2 linked regions of the Thermochromatium tepidum ATCC 43061 genome follow. Each later gene encodes a partner of the first gene's protein in a complex. Links are inferred from orthologs where the notes say so. Each region holds a gene or a part of one and is shown in the gene's direction. Other genes may lie near its edges. The genes, in order: prfA and prmC.

Region 1 (3,317 bases):
GCTGGACTCGCTGGTGCTCGGTGAGCCACAGATCCTCGGCCAGGTCAAGACCGCCTATCAGACCGCCTGTAACTGCTCGGCCACCGGCAAACTGCTGGGCCGGCTGTTCCAGCATACCTTTTCGGTCGCCAAGACGGTGCGCACCGAGACCGCGATCGGTTCCAACCCAGTGTCGGTGGCCTTCGCTGCCGTCAGCCTGGCGCGCCAGATCTTCTCGGACCTCTCCAAGCAGACCGCGCTCCTGATCGGCGCCGGCGAGACCATCGAGCTAGCCGCGCGCCATCTACACCACAATGGCATCGGGCGCATCATCGTTGCCAACCGCACCGTCGAGCGCGCCCACGATCTCGCGGCCCAGTTCGAGGGCTTCGCCATCTCGCTGACCGAGATCGCCAACCATCTGTCCGAGGCCGACATCGTCATCGCCTCCACCGCCAGCCCACTGCCGGTACTCGGCAAGGGCACGGTCGAGCGCGCGCTCAAAAAGCGCAAGCATCGACCAATCTTCATGGTCGATATCGCGGTGCCGCGCGACATCGAGCCCGAGGTCGGGGAACTCGCCGACGTCTATCTCTATACGGTCGACGATCTGAAGGGTGTCATCGACGAAAGTCTGCGCTCGCGTCAGGCCGCCGCCGCGCAGGCCGAGGAGATCATCGACTTCCACGCCGGCGAGTTCATGGCCTGGCTGCGCTCGCTGGATGCCGCCGGCCTGATCCAGGACTACCGTCAGCGTTCCGAGGAGCTGCGCGACGAGGTCCTGGCCCGTGCGCGTCGCCAACTGGAAGCCGGCAAACCGCCGCTCGAGGTGCTCAACTTCCTCGCCCACACGCTCACCAACAAGCTGCTGCACGCCCCAAGTTCGCGTCTGCGTCAGGCCGCGCGCGATGGCGACGCGGTCCTCCTGGAGGCGGCCAACGAACTGTTCCAGCTGACACCCGATCGGACACAGTCTAAGGCATGACCCCTTCGATTCGCGCCAAGCTGGAGCGCGTCGCCGAGCGCTTCGGCGAAGTCATGGCGCTCCTGGCCGAGCCTGAAATCCAGTCCGACCAGGGGCGCTTTCGCGATCTCAGTCGCGAGTACGCCCAGATTCAACCGCTGATGGCATGCTACCAGCGCTATCGCGACGCCGAGCGTGAACTGGCCGCCGCCGAGGAGTTGCTGACCGATCCTGAGATGGCCGGGCTCGCCCAGGATGAGATCGAGGCTGCGCGCAAACGCCTGGACGCGCTCGAACCCGAGTTGCAGACACTCCTGATCCCGCCGGATCCCAATGATCACTGCAATGTCTTTCTCGAGATCCGTGCCGGAACCGGCGGGGCCGAGGCGGCGCTGTTCGCCGGCGACCTGATGCGCATGTACATGCGCTATGCGGAGCTCGTCGGCTGGCGCACCGAACAGGTCTCGGCCAGCGAGGGTGAGCTGGGCGGCTACAAAGAGGTCGTGATCCGGATCAGCGGCAACGGCGTCTATTCGCGTCTGAAGTTCGAGCCTGGCGCGCATCGCGTCCAGCGTGTGCCCGAAACCGAGTCGCAAGGTCGCATCCACACCTCAGCCTGTACCGTCGCCGTGCTGCCCGAGGTCGAGGCGATCGACGCCATCGCGATCAACCCCAATGATCTGCGCATCGATACCTATCGCTCCTCAGGTGCCGGCGGTCAACATGTCAACAAGACGGATTCGGCGATCCGGATCACCCATCTGCCGTCCGGCATCGTGGTCGAGTGTCAGGAAGAACGCTCGCAACACAAAAACCGCGCCAAGGCCATGGCCCTGCTGCATGCCAAGCTGCTCGCCAGTGCGCGCGAGACGCAGGCCAGCGAGCAATCCGAGTCGCGTCGGCTCCAGGTCGGCAGCGGAGATCGTTCCGAGCGTATCCGCACCTACAACTTCCCGCAGAACCGGCTGACCGATCATCGCATCAACCTCACGCTCTACAAGCTCGACGAGGTGATGAGCGGACAGCTCGATCAGGTCATAGAGCCCCTGCTGGCTGAATACCGCGCCGAGCAGCTCGCGGCCATGATGGCAGGCTGAGCGGCTCGGCGCCGATTTCGATGCCGTGGCGTGCGCCGGTCGAACGGCACGGCTGCTCCCGTTCAGTCTGACTTGAATCCCAGCGTGCGATGGCTGCCGTCACAGAAGGGTGTGTTCTTCGACGCCCCGCAGCGACAGAGCGCAGTCTGCGTCCCCTCCCAGGCCGGACGTCCAGAACCGGCAAGGATGGTCAGGTTCCCCTCGAGCTTGAGCGGGCCGTTTGGCATCACCCGCACCCTCAGCGGGCCGCCGCGCTCGCTCAGTCCGGGGCCGCGTGAGCCGACAGCACCGCCGTCCTCAAACCGCACCTCGACATGGCTGTTGTCGCAGAACGGCTTGTTCTTCGAGGCCCCGCAGCGACAGAGCGCAACCCGCCGGCGCACGCCTGGCATATCTTCCGGCGCACCCTCGATCTCCAGATCGCCCGTGAGATAGAGCGGACCATTGTTGGCAACCAGGCAGCGATTCTCGGCAGGGGCAGGTTCGGGTGTGCCGATCTTGTCGCGATAACTCAGGGCGCCGGTCGGACAGCGCTCGACCACCTCGCGCACCTCGGCGCGCGACACCGCGTCGGGCTGGCACCAGGGCTCGCGCCCGGCGACGAACAGCTCGCCCTCGGCCTTGCCGCACTCGCCGAGATGGATACAGAGTCGGCTATCCCAGCTGACATCGATCTCTCGGCCCTCGAAGACGGTGATTGGCTCAGTGCTCATCGGCTATCCCCTCGTGATTCAGCGCTTGATGGTTGAAGGTCGGCCAGGGGGTTCACCCGCCGCCAGGTCCGGATATGGTAGGAGTCTTTAGTGAATCCAAGCGACGAGGGCGGTCTGATCGTCGGCCAGGGTGTTACCTGAGATCAGGGACACCAGGTCAAGGATTGCCTCATGCCTGAGCGAAATTCTAAGGGCGCTGCCCTCGGGTGCCGAGCGAGCCGGCGTCGTCGGCGTCGAGCAGGTCGGTCAATTCGGCGATCTCCAGCAGTGCATGCGGATCGAGCACACGCACCAGGGCCCCCTCCATCCGGATGACACCCTGCTCGGTGAGTGACTTGATGACGCGCGAAAAGGTCTCGGGTTGAACCGACAACCGCGAGGCCAGCACCGCTTTGCGTACGTCGAGTTCGAGCGACCGCGCGCCCGGCGGCAGGTGCGAGGCGAGATAGCGGGCGACGCGACTGGTCGCGGTGTGCAGCGTCAGGTCGTCGATCTCGCCGATGAGCGCGCGCAGACGCTGACTCAGCGCACCGAGCAGCACGAAGCAGGTCGCGACCGACTCGC
Region 2 (3,216 bases), 160 kb from region 1 along the record:
CACCATCCGCACGCGATTGTGCATCCAACCAGTGTGCCACAGCTCGCGCATCCCGGCATCGACCAGCGGGATGCCGGTACGGCCCTGCTGCCAGGCCCGCAAGGACGTCTCTAGATCCTCCTCGGCCCAGGGGAAGGCACTGAAGCGACGATCCAGGGGTTCGGTCGGCGTCTCTGGAAAGTGATACAGCAGGTGATGGGCGAACTCGCGCCAGCCGAGCTCGCGGACATAGGGTTCGGCCGCGCCTCGGGTCGGGTCGCCGAACGCCGTGACGATCAGAGCAAGCAGACGGCGCGGGCTGATCTCGCCAAAATGCAGATGGGGTGACAGACGCGAGCTACCCGGCTGGTCGGGGCGATCGCGCTTTTCGCCATACTGGGCCAGGCGACTGGTGATGAAGGACTGGGCGCGCACCCATGCAGCGCACTCCCCCGGCGTCCAGGTCGCGCGTAGCCCCTGATCCCAGTCGATGCGCGGCAGAAGATCCAGATCATCGAGCCTCGGCCTCTCGCCGGGCTCGGGCCGATCCTGGGGCAGTCCTGGAATGACCTCCGGGGCCGGATAAGGCGGCCTCCCGTTCAGCGCGCGACTCCAGGCGCGCCAGAAGGCACGGAAGACGCGATAGGGCTGACCACCCGCGTTGAGGATCTCCCAGGGCTCAAAGAGCAGATTGGACTTGTGACTCTCGCAGTGCAGACCGGCGGCGCGCAGCCTCTGCTTGATCTCTGCATCGCGCGCGCGTGTGGCCGGATCATAGAGACGATTCCAATGGATCGCCCGCGCGCCGGTCTCGGCGACGAGACGACGTAGCGCCTCGAGACTCGGTCCACGTAGGATCCAGAGCCGATTACCGCAGTTGCGCAGCGACTCATCGAGTGCCGCCAGACTCCAGTGCAGCCACCAGCGGCTGGCGGCGCCCGGCTCCCAGGGGGCCTCTTCCTCAGGCGCATGGATATAGACCGGAATGATCGCCCCCCCATCGCGTAACGCGGCAACGAGCGCGGGATTGTCATCCAGACGCAGATCACGTCTGAACCAGAGAATGGTCGGGTGAGTCCCGGATGCTTGGGTGTGCTTCAGGGGGCTGATCGATGTCATCCAAAAAATGCACGTATCAGAGTTGCATCCTTTCGCAAGGATGGCTACTATTAGGCCCTCTATTGCGGGGTGGAGCAGTCAGGCAGCTCGTCGGGCTCATAACCCGAAGGTCGTAGGTTCAAATCCTGCCCCCGCTACCAAACCCAACAAGGCTTAGAGGCATTCCTCTAAGCCTTTTTATTTGTGCCCCGCGATGAGCCGAACCGACGACATCCTGCGCCAGGCTGCCTCGGTGCTTGCCACCCTACCGGAATCGAACCCCCGACTGGAGGCCGAATTGTTGCTCACCGCGGCGACCGGCTGGACACGCACCGCGCTACTCGCCTGGCCCGAGCGCATACTCGATCCTGCCGCCGCCGAACGCTTCGCGGCCCTGCTCGCACGCCGACTCACCGGCGAGCCGATCGCCTATATTCTCGGACGCCAGACATTCTGGACCCTGGAGCTCAGGGTCACGCCAGACACCCTCATTCCTCGCCCAGAGACCGAACTCCTGATCGAGATCGCGCTCGATCGACTCGCCGCCCAACGTCCGGTGCAGGTGGCAGACCTCGGCACCGGCAGCGGCGCCATCGCCGCTGCGCTGGCGAGCGAGCGACCGGACTGGCGGCTGATCGCCACCGACCGCTCGGCCCAGGCGCTGGCGGTCGCCCGGGACAATTTCCGTCTCCTGGGTCTGGAGCAGATCCGCTGTCTGCAGATGGACTGGCTAAGGGCCCTGGCGTCCGACACCCTAGACGCCATCCTCAGCAACCCGCCCTACATCGCCGAGCAGGATCCCCATCTCGGGCGGGGCGACCTGCGTTTCGAGCCGCGCTTAGCGCTCACCCCAGGCGGCGATGGGCTGGACGCCATCCGCGCCATCGCCGCCGACGCCGGACGCTGTCTCCACCCCGGCGGACTGCTCGCCGTCGAGCACGGCTTCGATCAGGCCGAACGGGTCCGGCGGATCCTCGCCCAGTCTGGACTGCGGGCGATCGAGACCCACCGCGATCTGGCCGGACTGGAGCGTGTCACGCTGGGCTATCGCTGAGCCTGTACCCGGACTCGGGCTGTCTCTGATCCGCCATGATCAAGGCCGCCCTCTCCCGGATCCAGCGCTCGACCCGGGCGTTGAGCGCATCGACACCAGAGTCACAGCGCATCGGCTCCCCGATGATCAACCGGATGCGCCCCGGCTTACGCAACAGCGAGCGCGCCGGCCAGCAGTCGCCGGCATTATGGACTACAGGCAGCACCCGCCGTCCGGACCGACACGCCAGCTGGGCACCGCCGGCATTAAAACGCCCGACCTGGCCCGGTGGCTGGCGCGTCCCCTCCGGATAGATGACCACGCTCATCCCCTGATCGAGTCGCCGCTTGCCCTCGCGCAACAGCGTCTTGAGGGCCTGGACCGGCTTGCCCCGATCGATGGCGATGGGTTCGAGCAGCGCCAACCCCCAGCCGAAGAACGGCACCCACAGGAGCTCGCGCTTGATGACCGTGGCCTGAGGGGAGACCAACAAATGGAGATAGAAGGTCTCCCACTCGCTCTGATGATTGGCCATGATCACCACAGGCTCATTGCGCGGCAGGTGCTCGCGTCCCTCGACCTCGACCTCGATGCCGTTGAGCCGACGCAATAGCCACATGGTCGCGCGCGTCCAGTGATTGACGAAATGATGGCGCTGCTCGCGCGTCTGAAAGGGCGCCAGCGCCAAACTCACCAAACTGTGCACAATGCCCATCAGGTTGTAGAGGATGAAAAACAACAGGCTTCGCAGCCAGATGCCCGGCGTGATATGGGTTTCTTTCATCATGCCCCCGAGGATAGAGAACTTCCAGGCGCAAAGTTTAAACCGCTTGATTATTTTGAATGCCGTATTAGCATGAGGAATCTATGGATATCAACGACGACGAGCGCATCAAGCATCGCGAGATCGTGTTTCATCGGATTCATCCGAATCCGCATCAAGCGCGAACGGCGGCGCTATTCCTAAGCGAGGTGGACGGCATCCTGCGTGCCGAGCCGGTCTCACCCTGTCTGCTGCGCGTCAGTTACGACGTCCTCAAGACTACCCTGCTCGAGATCGAAGAGGCGCTGACCGAACTGGGTCTGCACCTCGACACCAATCTGTT

Evidence for each region.
Region 2: the proteins of prfA (region 1) and prmC are in contact, whole or in part, in a crystal structure (PDB 2B3T), measured with the Escherichia coli proteins. The link is inferred for Thermochromatium tepidum ATCC 43061 from one-to-one orthologs.

Annotation. Positions count from the first base shown.
Region 1 is NZ_CP039268.1:1,848,246-1,851,562, forward strand. The notes cover bases 1-3,000. They hold prfA (peptide chain release factor 1), read left to right. Parts: upstream 1-960; coding sequence 961-2,040; downstream 2,041-3,000. Other genes in these bases: hemA (glutamyl-tRNA reductase), read left to right, coding at 1-964; E6P07_RS08370 (CDGSH iron-sulfur domain-containing protein), read right to left, coding at 2,103-2,753; E6P07_RS08375 (Crp/Fnr family transcriptional regulator), read right to left, coding at 2,941-3,000. Outside these bases: more of E6P07_RS08375, read right to left, coding at 3,001-3,317. UniProt on the Escherichia coli protein: Peptide chain release factor 1 directs the termination of translation in response to the peptide chain termination codons UAG and UAA.
Region 2 is NZ_CP039268.1:2,011,516-2,014,731, forward strand. What follows is about bases 313-3,211. They hold prmC (peptide chain release factor N(5)-glutamine methyltransferase), read left to right. Parts: upstream 313-1,291; coding sequence 1,292-2,131; downstream 2,132-3,211. Other genes in these bases: E6P07_RS09225 (cryptochrome/photolyase family protein), read right to left, coding at 313-1,098; E6P07_RS09240 (lysophospholipid acyltransferase family protein), read right to left, coding at 2,112-2,894; E6P07_RS09245 (hypothetical protein), read left to right, coding at 2,978-3,211. In the rest of the region: more of E6P07_RS09225, read right to left, coding at 1-312; more of E6P07_RS09245, read left to right, coding at 3,212-3,216. UniProt on the Escherichia coli protein: Methylates the class 1 translation termination release factors RF1/PrfA and RF2/PrfB on the glutamine residue of the universally conserved GGQ motif, i.e. on 'Gln-235' in RF1 and on 'Gln-252' in RF2.